Regions from separate parts of the Peribacillus sp. FSL R5-0717 genome, predicted to be linked through region 3. Evidence: riboswitches for the same ligand, from Rfam matches in the RefSeq annotation. Region 3 holds a riboswitch; each other region holds the start of a gene.
The links. Region 3 has a riboswitch for S-adenosylmethionine ahead of mtnW (2,3-diketo-5-methylthiopentyl-1-phosphate enolase). Riboswitches for the same ligand answer to the same signal wherever they lie in the genome.
Positions count from the first base shown of each region.

Region 1: it holds a riboswitch for S-adenosylmethionine, as region 3 does, so the genes downstream of both, NYE65_RS18020 (methionine biosynthesis PLP-dependent protein) here and mtnW (2,3-diketo-5-methylthiopentyl-1-phosphate enolase) in region 3, are expected to answer to the same signal.
Region 2: it holds a riboswitch for S-adenosylmethionine, as region 3 does, so the genes downstream of both, NYE65_RS15335 (sugar ABC transporter substrate-binding protein) here and mtnW (2,3-diketo-5-methylthiopentyl-1-phosphate enolase) in region 3, are expected to answer to the same signal.

Region 1 covers NZ_JBBOOF010000001.1:3,736,432-3,741,916, reverse strand. The annotation lists gene fumC (class II fumarate hydratase) at 1-1,187, opposite strand, end outside; SAM riboswitch class I at 1,514-1,627, shown strand; gene NYE65_RS18020 (methionine biosynthesis PLP-dependent protein) at 1,714-2,826, shown strand; gene metC (cystathionine beta-lyase) at 2,823-4,004, shown strand; gene NYE65_RS18010 (type B 50S ribosomal protein L31) at 4,091-4,339, opposite strand; gene NYE65_RS18005 (ABC transporter ATP-binding protein) at 4,476-5,485, opposite strand, start outside.
Region 2 covers NZ_JBBOOF010000001.1:3,152,326-3,157,810, reverse strand. The annotation lists gene NYE65_RS15340 (sugar ABC transporter ATP-binding protein) at 1-975, opposite strand, end outside; gene NYE65_RS15335 (sugar ABC transporter substrate-binding protein) at 1,032-2,144, opposite strand; SAM riboswitch class I at 2,260-2,365, opposite strand; gene NYE65_RS15330 (GTPase domain-containing protein) at 2,460-5,201, opposite strand.
Region 3 covers NZ_JBBOOF010000001.1:221,739-227,223, reverse strand. The annotation lists gene NYE65_RS01065 (carbon-nitrogen family hydrolase) at 1-197, opposite strand, end outside; gene NYE65_RS01060 (pyridoxal phosphate-dependent aminotransferase) at 297-1,469, shown strand; SAM riboswitch class I at 1,588-1,741, shown strand; gene mtnW (2,3-diketo-5-methylthiopentyl-1-phosphate enolase) at 1,850-3,082, shown strand; gene NYE65_RS01050 (2-hydroxy-3-keto-5-methylthiopentenyl-1-phosphate phosphatase) at 3,089-3,748, shown strand; gene NYE65_RS01045 (methylthioribulose 1-phosphate dehydratase) at 3,745-4,374, shown strand; gene NYE65_RS01040 (cupin domain-containing protein) at 4,399-4,932, shown strand.

The sequences.
Region 1 (5,485 bases), 3.5 Mb from region 3:
ATCTTATCTTCATTTGCAGTGATGCCAACCGCACAATTATCGTTGAAGGAATGAATGCCTTCCGTCAATAATTTGACCGTTTGCAGGAAGTTATAGATGATGACTGGTTTGAATACATTCAATTCAAAGTTACCTTGGCTTGCTGCAAAGCCAATTGTAGCATCGTTACCCACGATTTGTGTCGCAATCATGGTAAGCGCTTCACTTTGGGTCGGATTGACTTTACCTGGCATGATGGAGCTGCCTGGCTCGTTTTCCGGAATGGCAATTTCTCCGATTCCGCTTCTCGGTCCACTTGCAAGCCATCTGACATCGTTCGCAATTTTCATTAAATCTGCCGCCAATGCTTTCAAAGCACCGTGTGCGTAGACGATTTCGTTATGGCTAGTCAATGCATGGAATTTATTATCAGATGTGACAAAAGGATATCCTGTATCCGCTGCAATTTGTTTGGCAGAAAGTCCCGGGAATTCTTTCTTTGTATTGATTCCGGTTCCTACAGCCGTTCCGCCTAGAGCAAGGTTCAATAGTTTTTGGCTGCTTTCCTCAATCATCGCCAAGTCTTTATCGAGCATCGCTTTCCAACCGGAAATTTCTTGTCCTAATGTTAAGGGTGTAGCATCTTGAAGATGTGTCCGGCCGATTTTCACGACATCCCAAAATTCTTTTTCTTTTGTATCGAATGTATCACGAAGTGCTTTGATGGCAGGAACCAATTTTTCTGCGACTTCCATAAAGGCTGCAATATGCATGGCAGTCGGGAAAGTATCATTTGAGCTTTGTGCCTTGTTAACATCATCATTCGGGTGAAGGATTTCCGATTCACCATTTTCTTTTAACCATTCATTCCCTTTGTTAGCGACCACTTCATTCACATTCATATTACTTTGCGTACCGCTTCCCGTTTGCCAAACTACAAGCGGGAAATGTTCATCAAGCGTACCTTCAAGGATTTCGCCGCAAATCTTGACGATGGCGTTCTTTTTAACTTCGGAAAGATCGCCAAGATCATAGTTCACCTTTGCAGCAGCTTGTTTAACGTATGCAAATGCACGAACCAATTCAATCGGCATTTTTTCGTTACCGATTTTGAAATTGTTACGGCTTCTCTCAGTTTGTGCTCCCCAATATTTATCAGCAGGAACTTTCACTTCACCCATCGTATCACGTTCGATTCTGTATTCCATGTGTTCTCCTCCTAAGTTTGCACTATTCATTGAAAAATTTTTGCATATGAAATGAATAATGTCGGATTATTCTTTCTCTCCATACATTGTACAAACTTTATTATTTTAAAGCAAAAATATCCCGCTGACCCTTTCCATATTTCTGAAAAATCCTAGGCCATTCATATTTAGATGAAAATTTGGATATTCTTTTTTGACACATAAAGTGTAGGCACCGCTAGGCTTCAATTGACCTGGCCATGAACACCAACACATCATCACCCCCAAAATGTCCTTGACAGTGTTTTGTATATATAGTAAATTCAAAAGAAATTGAATAATCTAAACTCTTATCGAGAGAGGTAGAGGGAATGGCCCGATGACACCTCAGCAACCTTCATTTGTTTCAAACCAATGAAAAGGTGCTAATTCCACAAGTTTATGAACTTGGAAGATAAGAAGAATGACTCGTCCCTACTTAATCAAAGTCTTCTTCTTAAAGAAGACTTTTTTTTATTTTATTTAACTCAAAGGAGCAGTGAAAACCATGTATAAACCTGAAACATATCTTGCTCAATTAGGAAATCGCAGTGAAACGGCGACAGGAACAGTCAATCCGCCGGTATACTTTTCAACAGCTTTTCGCCACGAAGGAATCGGTCAATCGACGGGATTCGACTATACAAGGACAGGTAACCCTACCCGCCAGCTATTGGAGCGATCCATCGCCGATCTGGAAAAAGGAGACCAAGGCTATGCCTGCAGTTCAGGAATGGCCGCCATCTCCACTATACTCGCCCTTTTTAAATCCGGGGATGCGTGGATTGTCAGTGAAGATCTTTATGGCGGTACATATCGGCTGTTAGAACAAGGTTTTAAAAAATGGGGATTGCAGTGTGACTATGTAAACACTTGTTGTTTGGAGGATATCGAAAAAGCCATCACTCCTCACACGAAAGCCATCTTCATCGAAACTCCCACTAACCCTCTTATGCAGCAAACGGATATTAGCGCCGTTGCCGCATTGGCTAAACGATATAATTTATTGCTAATCGTTGATAACACTTTTTACACGCCTCTTATTCAACAACCCATCTTGCTTGGAGCTGATATTGTGATCCACAGTGCAACCAAGTATCTCGGTGGTCATAATGATGTGCTCGCCGGACTGATCGTTGCTAGCGGCGCTGAATTATGTGATGCACTTGCCTTCCATCATAATGGCACTGGAGCTGTCTTGAGCCCATTTGATTCTTGGCTGTTGATGCGCGGAATGAAAACCCTGGCATTGCGGATGGAGCGGCATGAAAAGAATGCCAAGATACTTGTAGATTACTTATCGGAGCATGATTGTGTTACGGACGTATTGTATCCAGGCCGAGGCGGCATGATTTCTTTCCGCATCATTGATGAAGCGGCGGTCAACCCATTTTTACAATCGCTCTCATTAATTTCCTTTGCAGAAAGCCTGGGAGGGGTTGAAAGCTTCATCACCTATCCTGCCACACAAACACATGCCGATATACCGCTTGAGGTCAGAACGGCAAACGGTGTTTGTAATCGACTGCTCCGCTTCTCCGTTGGCATCGAGGATAGCGACGATTTGATTGGTGACTTGCAGCAAGCATTCGCACATGTAAAAAGGGAGGCACTACGATGACAGATCATGATTTTAGCTTTGAAACAAAATTACTTCATAATCAACATAAATTCGATCCGGCAACGGGCGGTGTGAGCGTCCCCATCCAGCATGCATCGACTTTCCATCAATCCGATGTCGATCAATTCGGCAAATATGACTACAGCAGAAGCGGGAACCCAACCCGCGAGGCACTTGAAGACATCATTGCCGAACTTGAGGAAGGCACTCACGGCTTTGCCTTTTCATCAGGTATGGCTGCCATTTCAACAGCCTTCCTGCTATTGTCTGCCGGGGATCATATCGTCATTTCCGAAGATGTGTATGGCGGAACGTTCAGGATGGTCACAAGCGTTTTGAACCGTTTCAATATTGAGCATACCTTCGTTGACATGACGGACCTTGAAAGTGTCAAAGCGGCGGTTCAGCCAAATACCAGGGCCATATACATTGAAACGCCTTCAAATCCTTTACTTAAAGTGACCGATATTCAAGCTATATGTGATATCGCAAAAAAAGCCGGTGCCTTAAGCTTTGTTGATAATACATTCTTGACGCCCGCATTGCAAAAACCGCTGAATTTGGGCGCTGATGTTGTCCTTCATAGCGCGACGAAGTTTTTATCCGGACATAGTGATGTGGTAGCTGGGCTTGCGGTCGTGAAAGATCCGGAATTGGCGGCAAGACTCGGTTCGCTTCAAAACTCCTTTGGAGCGGTCCTTGGTGTTCAGGATGCCTGGCTCGTAATGAGAGGCTTGAAAACCTTGTCAGTTAGAATGGAACATTCACAAAAAGGGGCCGAAAAGATTGCAGCCTACTTAAAGGAGCAGCCCTTGGTGAAAAAAGTGTATTATCCCGGCCTAGCCGATCATCCACAGCACGCCATCCAGAAAGGCCAGTCACTCGGAGCAGGGGCGGTCCTTTCATTTGAATTGGAAAGTGAGGAAATCTTCCGTTCCTTCGTGAACACTGTCGAGCTCCCTGTTTTTGCCGTAAGCCTGGGAGCGGTAGAATCCATATTATCCTACCCGGCCAAAATGTCCCATGCGGCCATGCCTGCTGATGAAAGGGAAAAGCGAGGCATCACGAATAGCTTGCTCCGCCTCTCTGTCGGACTGGAAAATCCGGACGATTTAATCAAGGACTTCGAAGCTGCCCTCGTCAATATTGCCAAAGGGGAAGCAATTGCTGCAAAATGATTAAAGTAGTGGGTGCCTCATATTTATGGGCACCTTTTTTATTCCATCAATAAAAGAAGACCATCGATTTCCCGATGGCCTAACTCTCATTTCTTCATATTATATTTATCCAGGAAGCGATCCACCCGTCCGCCTTTTTCAGCAAACTTCTGCTTTCCTGTATAATAAGGGTGCGTATCCGAGCTGATTTCCACTTTTAATAAAGGATATGTTTGGCCGTCTTCCCAAACGATTGTTTCATTGGATGTCTTAGTGGAGCCTGTCAAAAATTTATACCCACTGTTGGTATCCATAAATACCACTTGTTGATAATCGGGATGAATTTCTTGTTTCACTATTATCACCTCATCGTCAGTATAGGTATATCTTAAACGTAATGATTACTATTATCAGCCATTATACTTGAAGGTACCAAAAGTCGGTACCTTCATTATAGTTTAATCTAGATGATCTACCCTTATTCCATTGTGTTCAGCCAGCCATGCCTTTATGCGGACCTGCCTGCAGTTCATACATTTGATAGTACTTCCCTTTCAGTTCCATTAATTCTTCATGTGTACCTTGCTCTGCAATCCGCCCTTTTTCCAGTACAAGAATTTGGTCGGCATTTTTTATCGTGGAAAGCCTATGGGCAATGATGAAGGTCGTTCTCCCTTTTTTCAGCACTTCCATACCCTCCTGGATAATTGCCTCGGTTTCGGTGTCGATGCTTGCTGTCGCTTCATCCAAGATCAATATGGCCGGATTGAATGCAAGGGCACGGGCAAAAGAGATTAGCTGACGCTGTCCGGAAGACAGCGTTCCGCCTTTTTCGATCACGGGCTCGTCAAGCCCTAAAGGAAGATGCTTCAGCACTTTGTCCCCCCCGACATCTCTTAATGCTTTTTCAACCATTTCCCTTGTGATGCCTTTATGATTAAGACTGATATTCGAGGCGATGGTGCCAGTAAATAAATAGGGGTCCTGAAGGACGATCCCCATATGCTCCCTAAGCGTCTGATGGGGGATATCCAATATATTTCTGCCATCGATTTTGATCTGTCCTTCACTACTGTCATAAAAGCGGAATAATAAATTCATTATGGAGCTTTTTCCTGAACCGGTGTGGCCAACTAAAGCAACCGTTTCCCCCTGTTTAGCGGAGAAGGAAATGTCCCTTAACACATATTCTTTATCCTTATAACCAAAAGAAACATTTTCGAATTGTACGTTTCCTTTGTATCTGGATATGTTTTCATCGCTGACTGCCAATCCCTTCTCATCCAATAAGCTGAACGTCCTCTCCCCTGCAACAAGCGCCTGTTCAAGATTAGCGAACTGATTGACGATTCCGTGAAGCGGATGTAGCAGGCGGCTGATCAAATCAACAATTGCATACATCATCCCTAAGGAAATGGCCGAACCCGCTGTAAGGGAAATCCCGCCGAAATACCAGACGAAGGCCATCAGCGCCAAAAGCTTAATGACGCCAATCAAGTTTC
Region 2 (5,485 bases), 2.9 Mb from region 3:
TGATTTCAGAGAAAGCTTTCGACCATTCAGGATGACTTCACCCGCTGTGATGGACGTATGACCGAAAAGGGTTTTACACAGCTCCGTTTTCCCAGCCCCGACCAACCCAGCCAAGCCGATTATCTCGCCTGCTTTAATATTCAGACTGACATTCTTAACTTTCTCGGCATCTGACAATCCGTTCACTTCCAGAATTACGTCTCCAATCGAAGCATTCACTTCAGGAAATTGTTCATCCATAGTTTTCCCAAGCATGTTCTCTACCACTTCGGCACGGGTTATGTCCTCGATTTTTCGACAAGTGACACGCTCCCCATTCCTCATGATCGTAATTTCCTCACAGATTTCAAAAATCTCAGGCAGACGATGTGAAATGAAAATGATTGCCACGCCTTTTTGCTTTAATTCATTTACAATACGAAAAAGTTCCGTCGTCTCCGTATGACTTAACGGAGCAGTTGGCTCGTCGAGAATCAAGAATTTGCATTCTGTCGAAACCGCTCTTGCTATCAGGACCATCTGTTTTTCAGCCAAGGTCAGGTCTCTAAGCAACTTTTTCGAAGGGACATGAATTTTCATATCTTCAAGAATAGAAGTGGCTTTGTTGTGCAGTTCTTTCCAATGTACCCTTTGTTTTTTTCCCATGTTTTGGACCATATCATTCAACATTACATTTTCCCCAACTGTTAAATAAGGGATGAGGGCGGTATCCACTTCCTGATGAACTATTTGAATGCCCTGTTCCTGAGCAGCTTTTGGCGAGCGGATATCCCGCTTCATCCCATCAATAAAAATGTCACCTGAATAATGAACATGGGCTCCCGATAAAACTTTCATTAACGTCGATTTCCCTGCCCCGTTTGCACCGACCAATGCGTGGGCTGTTCCTGATTGTACGGAAAAATCAACATCACTCAGCGCCTTCACCCCCGGAAATTCAATTGAAATTTTCCTCATTTCTAGTTGCTTGCCCATGTCCATTCCCCCTTATAGAACAGACACTCCCTTCGCTGGAAAGAGAGTGTCTCTTTTTATTTTTTATAATGATCTTTCAAAACCTTCATCCAATCTTCTTCAAATTCCGTCGATACACCCCAGCCATCGACAATATCAGACAGGTTTGCCATGTTCACCGCTTCTTTTGAAGCTTGGATTTGCTTTTGCGAAATGAGTGATGCCTCCAAATCATATGTTTGCGGTGTTTCTTCACCCGCTAATTTTTTAGCCAATATCCTCATATTCACTGCACCGATCAACTTGGGATCGACTGCTGCCGTGTAGGACCATGAGCTATCAGCAGATTGGATTTCCTGGAGATCTGCATTCGAAACATCAATTCCATATATCTTCACTTCATTGCGGCCCGCTTCTTTAATCGCCCGGGCTGCACCGATAGCAAAGGCATCCCATGTTGCGAAAATGGCATCCAATTTACCTTTAGGGTATTTATTCAGCATTGCGGCTACAGCATTTTGTGTCTGAACCGAAGTATCAGCGGATGCCACTCCGAATCTTTCGACTTCTTTAATCCCGGGATTTTCTTTTAGTTTTTCCTGATAGACTGCATTTCTTCTTACCATTGGAGGAAAACCATCCACCCAAAGATATGCAATTGCCGCTTCACCTTTCTGTTCTTTTATCAGTTTATCGAAAGCCAGTGTTGCCAGCGCTTCATCATCTTGTGAAGTTAATGTCACGCCCTCTATTTTAGATAGATCGCTTATTGAATCGAATGTGACAACGCTTTTACCTGCATCAACCAACTTCTGAACGTCATTTACAGTTGCGGCATCATCACCATGTGAAATGATATAGCCGTCGTAATCTTCCTCCAAAGCCTGTGCTATTGCATCATGGAATTTAGCCGTATCACCATTGGCTGTGTACGTATCGACTTGAAACCCCAGTGCTTCTCCTTCTTCTTTCGCCCCCGCCAGGTATTGGGCAGTATGATCATCACCGCCAATTTTACGGATCACTTTGATTTTGGCTCCATCGCCATCAGCAAATCTCTCCGGGACATTTTCAAATGATACTTTTTCTTCTTTCTTCGATTCTGTGGAACTCTGCCCTGCAGAGCAACCCGTTAAAAGCAAAGCCGAAGCGATGGCAGAAATGAATATCCCTTTAATAGACCTTCTCATCTTGTTCCCCTCCATGTTTTCTAATTAGTCTTATCAGTTAAGTCGGTGTAAATCCCAAAATAAAAACCTCTCTAATATAGAGAGGTTTAATCGGCTGTTTTGCAGACTTGTCCCTCTCTTATCTGTCAAAACATTTCTGTTTTGCAGGATTTAGCACCAATTCCTAATGGAACGGTTGCTGGGCATCTTAGGGCCAGTCCCTCCGCCACTCTTGATAAGAGATATATTGTGTTACGTTTTCGTAATTATCACTTTATAGGGATATAGTCGTAAAGTCAATAGATTTTTGAATATTTGAAATGTTTCCTGTTATTTTTATTTTCTTTGAAGCTGGGCTAGACGCTTTTTCTCGATTTTTTCAAGCCTCTCCAACTGCCTTAATTTCACTTCGAACAACGTGATCGGATCACGGTAAACCTCAGGATTTTCTTTCATATGCTCCAATGCAGCCTGGTAGTCTTTTATTTCAGTCTGCGTCTGCTCTATCGTTTTTTGAAGTAAGGCAAATGAACTGCGATAGAAAAGTGAGATGTCCCGATCCAATGATTTTTCAAACAATCCAAATTGGGTTAGGAAACGTTCCGTGATCATTTCGGCAACATCCAGGTAATCTTCACTTTCCAGGTATTTCTTGTAACGATTGTACATATTGGCCTTATTTTGCGGTATCGCCCCAAATAGCTTCCCTGCTCCTTTAAGCAGCAATTGTGATGGAGTCCTGCGCAAAAGGATATTAACGTTTTCGATGCGGATACTGCTTGTCATCCGGTCGGCATCACGGCGCCAGTCATCCAATACCCTGAAGTCACCTGCCAGTGTAATCCGTTCTTCTTTGTATAATTCATTGAATCCGGCACTCATCTCATCCATGAACTGCTGGCTTTGTGAGAACTCCATTTGAGAACTGGCAATCCAGTCTTGAAGAGAACGGTAATATTGAGGCATGATCTTGTCAGAAATGAAGTTTTGAATCCGCTCATTCATTTCCTGGTTTAACTGTACATGGACCTGACTGAAATCACTGCTTTCCGTTAACGATTTAGAGCAATCCCTCAGTAATTCAGGAATTTTTGAATAAAGCTGACTTTTCACTTCGTCCTTAAGCGAACGATACGACCTTATGATATTTTCACTTTTTTCTTTTTCCAGATCAGCCAGTTGATTGACCGCTCCATTCAGTTTGACTTCCATCTGCTCATTCCAAGAGATGGAATGCTCGCATTTCCGCTCATTGGCTACCCGTTTTTCTAATAGATAAGATAAGGTTTTTCGAATGAATGCCAGGATTTTTTCAGATCTTCTTTCCTTCCAATTATCATCTTGATAATTCGATTGAAGGAAGGCTGAAAGATCCTTCAATTGCTGCCTGCTGTCATAATGTTTGGAGAAAGCGAACACCTTCGCATTCGGGAAATATGCATTAACTTTATCCCATGTTTCGTCTTCCATCCGGACTGCGACCTGATCACTGTATATCGTATCCATTTTATTTAATAGGAAATGGATCGGCAGTTTAGGTGCCATCATTTGAATTTCCAATAACAGATCCCTTTCGCTGCCGGTGAAAGGAGCCCGGGCGTCAAGAACGAACATCAGGCCATCACTGCCATGTAAATAGCCTTGGAAATCGGATTCCACGCTTTGTTCCCCATTGAACCCCGGTGTATCCAATAATCGCAAATGATTATTTCTTAGGTAGTCACTGATGATTGTCACATCGACTATAGTCCCGCGCTGACGGCGTGTTTCATCCAAATCAGTTAGCTCCTCGACAACTTTGCTATCTGTATCGGTAATTTCAAGGATTTCCAAATCATCCCCGTCTTTGACACTGACTAGGGAAGAATGGTCCTCAGCAGCAATGCTCTCTCCAACGATTGACTGAATAAAGGATGTCTTGCCATTTCCTGTACTTCCTGCAAGAAGGAGATTGAAATTGCTGGTATCTTTAAGCCCCTCCACCATCCATTTAAGCTTATTTCCAACCCTTAAATCATTATCTTCAGCCCACTGGATAATGGAATTGAACAGTTTCTCTCCCGCTTCCAGTCCGCCTCCCAATTTAGGCGATTTCGAAAGCAGGCTCTCCGCATCCTGAATGACCAGCGCATTGATCGTATCCGGGAAGATTTCATTCCAGGACAACGTGGATGCCGCCGCAAACAGCGAAAGCTCCCCGTCTGCGATTTTGAGCCAGTTTTCCAGCAACCTTGGCACGACAGGACTTAATTCTTTGATTAGATGCGTTCCTTCTAACAAACCTGCATATGCATCCCTGTAATAGACGGAAAGCTCATCCCATACATCCGCATGGTTCAATTCGATGGTATCTATCAAATTATTAATCACTCTTAACCATTCGAAATAAGCATCCGTATATTTATAATTTTTCCAAAGGGCAACCGTCATTTTCTCGAAACGTTCCTGGTCGAGTGTGTATAGCGAACCAAGGACAGTTGAGAAATAATCCGGATCCATCGATTGGGCAACACCCTGCTGGATATACGTTTTCAGCACATCGAACCAGCCCATTGACTCTGTACGGATACTTTCATTCGCCGCTAATACCACCGCACTGTTCCAATCCTTTTGTTCTTCAAAAAAGGCGCGTGCAATTTCAGTGACATTTGGGTAGTCTGGTTGAAACTCGACTGCTTCTTTCACGACTTTGGAAGCCAAATCATTTCTCGATTCCACTATGTACAGGGAAAACAGCTGCAAAAGAACTTCTGTTTTCAAGACAGCTTCATCCGTATCGACGGATTTATAGATATCCTCTGCGGTTGAATACATTTCCAATTCAAAATACGCATCAGCGATGTTTTTCTTCGCCCATGAACCAAGTTCCCCTTCTATGTTTTCCCATTTAAAAATGGCTGCTTCATAGTCATGGTGCTGAAAATATACCTCTCCTTGAGCAAATCTAATTGCGGTTAAATCGGATCTTTCCTTTTTTTGTTCCACGAGGAACATTTCACCCAAAGCTTGAATGGGATGCTTCCTTGTATCCTCAAGCATCGTTTCATAATATTTTTTTCCGATCAGACGTTCGTCCATCTTTATTCCCCCGATATATTTCATATTTTCAATTAAAGGATCATCACTGATTCTATAAGACTCATAGCAGACCTAATATTCAATTTATAGGTTCCTTTAGTTAAAAAATCATTTACAAAACCTTAAAATGTTATTTTAACAAAACAATATGGTAACAACATGTCACCACTCTTACAATTTTAAAACAGAACCAACTAGAACTGTAATGTTTTTAATAAACCGATACAGAGATGTCATTTCCATTTTCGAGAAAATATGTTTTTCTAGTTTTACCACATATCAGC
Region 3 (5,485 bases):
ATCGTTTTTTCTGCCTCTTGATCAGCAATCTCATTCAGCCTGGTCAAGTCGTATCCGGTTGTCCAAAGCTCTGGTAATATGACGATATCGGGTTCGGACCGAGCTGCTTTTTCCATCCATTGTTCTGCAACCTGAAAATTGACATCTGGTTGCCCGAAAGCTATATCCATTTGAATACAAGCTATTTTCCACTTCATCGTTTAAACCCCCCACATGTAAAAAATGCTTTACAAGACTACGATAAACATATATCATTTGTGACTAGAATTTCAAGAAATTTCAGAGAAGGTGTATAAATGGTGCAATTCGAAAAATCCGGACTGCTTCAGGACCTGCCTAAGCAGTTTTTTGCTTCACTGGTCGCAAAAGTCAATGCAATCACGGAGCAAGGACATGATGTCATTAATTTAGGTCAGGGAAACCCTGATCAGCCGACGCCGGAGCATATCGTCAAAAGTTTGCAAACTGCCGCTGAAAATCCGATTAATCATAAATATTCGCCATTCCGGGGACATCAATATTTAAAAGATGCTGCTGCCGTCTTTTATGAACGAGAATACGGTGTCAAGCTGGATCCGAATAGTGAAGTGGCAATTCTCTTCGGGGGAAAGGCAGGTCTTGTCGAACTTCCGCAGTGTTTATTGAATCCAGGTGATACAATCCTTGTTCCAGATCCCGGCTATCCGGATTATCTTTCCGGTGTTGTTTTAGCCCAGGCAAAGACCGAACTGATGCCCTTGACAGAAGAAAATGATTTTCTTCCGAAATACGATGACATACATAAAGAAGTTCTTGATAAAGCCAAAATGATGTTCTTGAATTATCCGAATAATCCCACAGGCGCTTCTGCAACTGAAAGTTTCTTTGATGAAACCGTCTCCTTTGCAAAAGAACATTCAATTTGTGTGGTCCATGATTTCGCCTATGGGGCGATAGGATTCGATGGAAAAAAACCGATAAGCTTTCTCCAGGCGGAGGGTGCAAAGGATGTAGGAGTTGAAATATACACTCTATCGAAAACATACAATATGGCAGGGTGGAGAGTCGGCTTCGCAGTGGGCAATAAGAGTGTAATAGAAGCTCTTGAACTATTACAAGACCATCTTTATGTGAGTCTTTTCCCGGCGATACAAGAAGCTGCGGCAAGCGCTTTGCTTGACTCACAGACCTGTGTAGAGCAGTTAGTGCAAATGTACGAGGGGCGAAGGAATGTTTTCATTGAGGGATTGAGGTCCATCGGATGGGAAGTCAAAGCTCCAGCGGCATCGTTTTTTGCCTGGCTCAAGGTACCTGAAGGTTTTACGTCCGAGAGTTTTGCGGACTATTTATTAACGCATGCCCATGTAGCTGTTGCCGCAGGGAATGGGTTCGGTGAATTTGGCGAAGGTTATGTCAGGGTAGGGCTACTGACTTCGGAAGAACGGCTGCAAGAGGCTGTGGAACGAATACGGACATTAAACTTATTTTAATGCAATAAGGTTCACCTTTAAATAGTTAAAACTTATTGACAAAGTAGGAATTACCTGTCAGAATACAAAATAAATTCTTAATCTTTCGATACTTGGATGCAACTTATATATCAGCGTTTTCTTATTTTGAGCAGGTGGAGGGACTAGCCCGATGAAGCCCAGCAACCGACCGTAATTCCATTGTAAAATGGGGCGGAATCCTTTCGCCGGATTTTCTTGAAATCCACAAGGCACGGTGCTAATTCTTGCAGCCGATGGCTGGGAGATAAGAAGATGGCTTTTTAAAGCCTCTTCTTTATGAAGGGGCTTTTGCCATTTTGAGACCATCTCAGGCCAATAGTGACATAGAGAGTTTACTAACGTGTTATAGGAGTGATCAGATGAGCGAGATAGTCGCTACTTATTTAATTCATGACTTTATTGGAAATCATGAGAAAAAAGCAGAGAGCATTGCCTTGGGTCTGACTGTCGGGACATGGACGGACTTGCCGCATTTGGTACAGAAACAACTGGAAAAACATAAGGGACGCGTCGTATCGGTGACACCCCTATCTGAAGAAGAGAGGGCAAACAGCTACTTTAATCGGAAAGTATACCGTTCGCTGATTAAAATTGCCTATCCGGCAAGGAATTTCTCCAATGATTTACCTGCAATCCTTACGACGGTCTTCGGCAAACTTTCATTGGACGGTGAAATAAAACTTATGGACTTGGATTTTGTCGGTGATATTCAAAAAGCTTTTCCCGGGCCGCAATTTGGCATTGAAGGCATAAGGGAAAAGCTTGGCGTATTTAACCGGCCCTTGGTGATGAGCATCTTTAAAGGTGTATTGGGAAGAGACCTAACATTTCATAATGAGCAACTGAGGCAACAAGCATTGGGAGGTGTCGACCTGGTTAAGGATGATGAGATCCTCTTCGACCAGGAACTGACTCCATTTTTCGATAGAATAAAAACGGGAAAAAGAATATTGAATGAAGTCTATGAAACCACTGGCCACCGTACTTTATATGCTGTCAATCTATCAGGGAAAACTTTTGAATTATTGGATAAGGCAGAGCAAGCGGCTGCAGCAGGGGCAGATGCTTTATTGTTCAACGTTCATACATATGGTTTGGATGTATTGCAGGCCTTGAGTGAACATGATCGTATCAAGCTGCCGATCATGGCGCACCCCGCATATAGCGGGGCATTGGCATCTTCATCATTTTATGGTATCGGCTATCCATTATTGCTTGGTAAATTAGTAAGGTTATCAGGCGCGGATTTATCTTTGTTCCCTTCTCCTTATGGAAATGTCGCACTTGAAAAAACGGAGACCTTAGCGATTGCTGAAGCTCTGACAAAAGATGAACTTTCATGGAAAAAAGCCTTCCCTGTTCCTTCTGCAGGCATTCATCCGGGCATGGTTCCGGACCTGATCAAGGATTTCGGGCTTGATAGTGTGATTAATGCCGGAGGCGGAATTCACGGGCACCCTGACGGAGCAGAGGGCGGTGCCAAGGCATTCCGTTCTGCTGTGGAAGCCGTTCTGGCAGGAAAGGAACTTTCTGAAGCGGCGGCTGAGGAAGAAACCCTAAAAAAAGCTCTTGTGTTGTGGGGAGGCCTATAAGAAATAATGAAACCGATCATCTTTTGTGATTTTGACGGAACGATCACCAACACAGATAATATCATTTCAATTATGAAGAAATTTGCGCCTCCGGAATGGGAAGCGTTGAAAGACGGTGTCCTTCAGCAAAAAATCAGTATATCTTCAGGAGTTGGGGATATGTTTTCCCTGCTTGATAGTGGCTTGAAGGATGACATCATCCAATATGTAAGAAAAACGGCCGGCATTCGTCCAGGGTTTTATGAATTCGTTGAGTATACGAAACAAGCCAATATCCCTTTATATATTGTAAGCGGGGGCATGGATTTTTTCATTTCACCCCTTTTGAATGATATCTTGCCAACAGAGTCCGTTTATTGCAACCATGCATTTTTTGATAAGGAAAAGATTTATATTGAGTGGCCACATGCTTGTGATGAGCAATGTAATAATGATTGCGGTTGCTGCAAGCCATCCATTATGAGGAAAATTACGGGTCCGGAAGATTTTAAACTCGTTATTGGAGATTCAGTGACGGATTTTGAAGCGGCAAAACAGGCCGATTTTGTCATAGCCCGTGACATACTGCTTGAAAAATGCGATAGGGAAGGAATTCCACATCAAGGATTCGAAACATTTTTTGATGTAATTGACATTATAAAGCAGCAGGAGGTGGTTAAAGCGTGAACACTCATTCTAAAGAGTGGCAGGAGTTGGCAGATATTAAAGCTGAACTGGCCGAAAGGGATTGGTTTATGGGAACTAGCGGGAATTTGTCCATCCGCGAACCCAAAAGCCCTTTCTTTTATATTACCGCAAGCGGTAAGGATAAAAGGAAGCAATCGGCTACGGACTTTTTACTGGTGGATTTAAAAGGAAAACCAGTTGAAGATACGAACCTAAGACCATCGGCCGAAACTTTACTTCATACAGACATTTACCGAAAAACCAATGCGAACTGTGTACTCCATGTCCATACAGTTGAAAATAATGTGATATCGGAATTGTACGGAGATGAAGGCCAAGTTTCCTTTCGTAATCATGAAATCATTAAAGCGACCGGTCGGTGGGATGAAGATTCGGAGCTTCGGATTCCAATCATATATAATCACGCTGACATACCGCTGCTATCCGATAAGTTCAAGCCGCATGTCGAAGAAGACTCTGGCGCTGTGCTGATACGCAATCATGGCATTACGGTTTGGGGCAAAAGCGGATTCGAGGCAAAAAGAATACTTGAAGCCTGCGAATTTTTATTTCAATATCAACTGTTACTTAATCAACAAAAGGCGTTTGCAGGTTCTATAAGATAAATACTCATAGAGGAGGAATGAATGATGGCGACGATCAGATTCCATGAAACAAACGAGGTTATTGAAAACGGTGAACAGGTAAAAGGTTTTTTAGAAACACAAGGGGTTATTTATGAGCAATGGGACATTTCTAAATTACCTGCCCATCTTGTGGAAAAATACGATCTAACAGATGCTGACAAGGAGGAAATCCTTGTAACTTTCCAATCAGAGATAGCGGAAATCTCTGAAAGAAGAGGCTATAAAGCCCATGATATCATCACATTATCCGATGCAAACCCGAACTTGGATCAAATGCTTGAAAACTTTAAGCAGGAACACCATCACGAAGATGATGAAGTGCGTTTCATAGCTGGCGGAACGAGTATCTTTGCCATTGAAGGCAATGATAAACAGTGGTTTGATGTACGGCTTAATCCAGGAGATCTTATTAGTGTACCAGAATCAACAAGACATTATTTCACGCTCGCGGAAGATAGGAAAACTGTTGCTGTCCGGATTTTCGTAACAGCTGCGGGATGGGTGCCGATTTACGAAAAAGACGAAGTTCAAGCATGAATCAATGTTGAAAAACCAGCTTACGGGCTGGTTTTTATTTGTAGAAAAAAGGGAAGTCAGAATGATCTCATCTCGAACCATGATTTTAAAACAAGCCCAGATTATCCTTAATGGTTTTTTCGTGTAATCCCCCTTGGATTGAAGAAATTTGCGACACACCCCTGCCAAATAACTGTCTAGACGAGACCCCACAGGCGCTTGCGTCGAGGAGGCTCGGGAGGCAGTCGGCGGAAAGGGAGCGGATTTCTGAAAGCGACTGGATGTTTTTAAATAAAAAACTGCATTCGAACTCGCTTTTCTTCGAGTTTATCTTCAGTCTGAAACAAGCCATCCGGCTTGTTTCATGCAGTCAAAAAGGGTTCGGAATGGTCTCATCTCGAACCATGATTTTAAAACAAGATCAGATTATCCTTAATGACCTTTTCCTGTAATCCCCATTGGATTGAAGAAATTTGCGACACTCCTGCCGAAAAACTGGCTAGCCGAGACCCCACAGGCGCTTGCGTCGAGGAGGCTCGGGAGACAGTCGGCGGAAAGGGAGCGGATTTCTGAA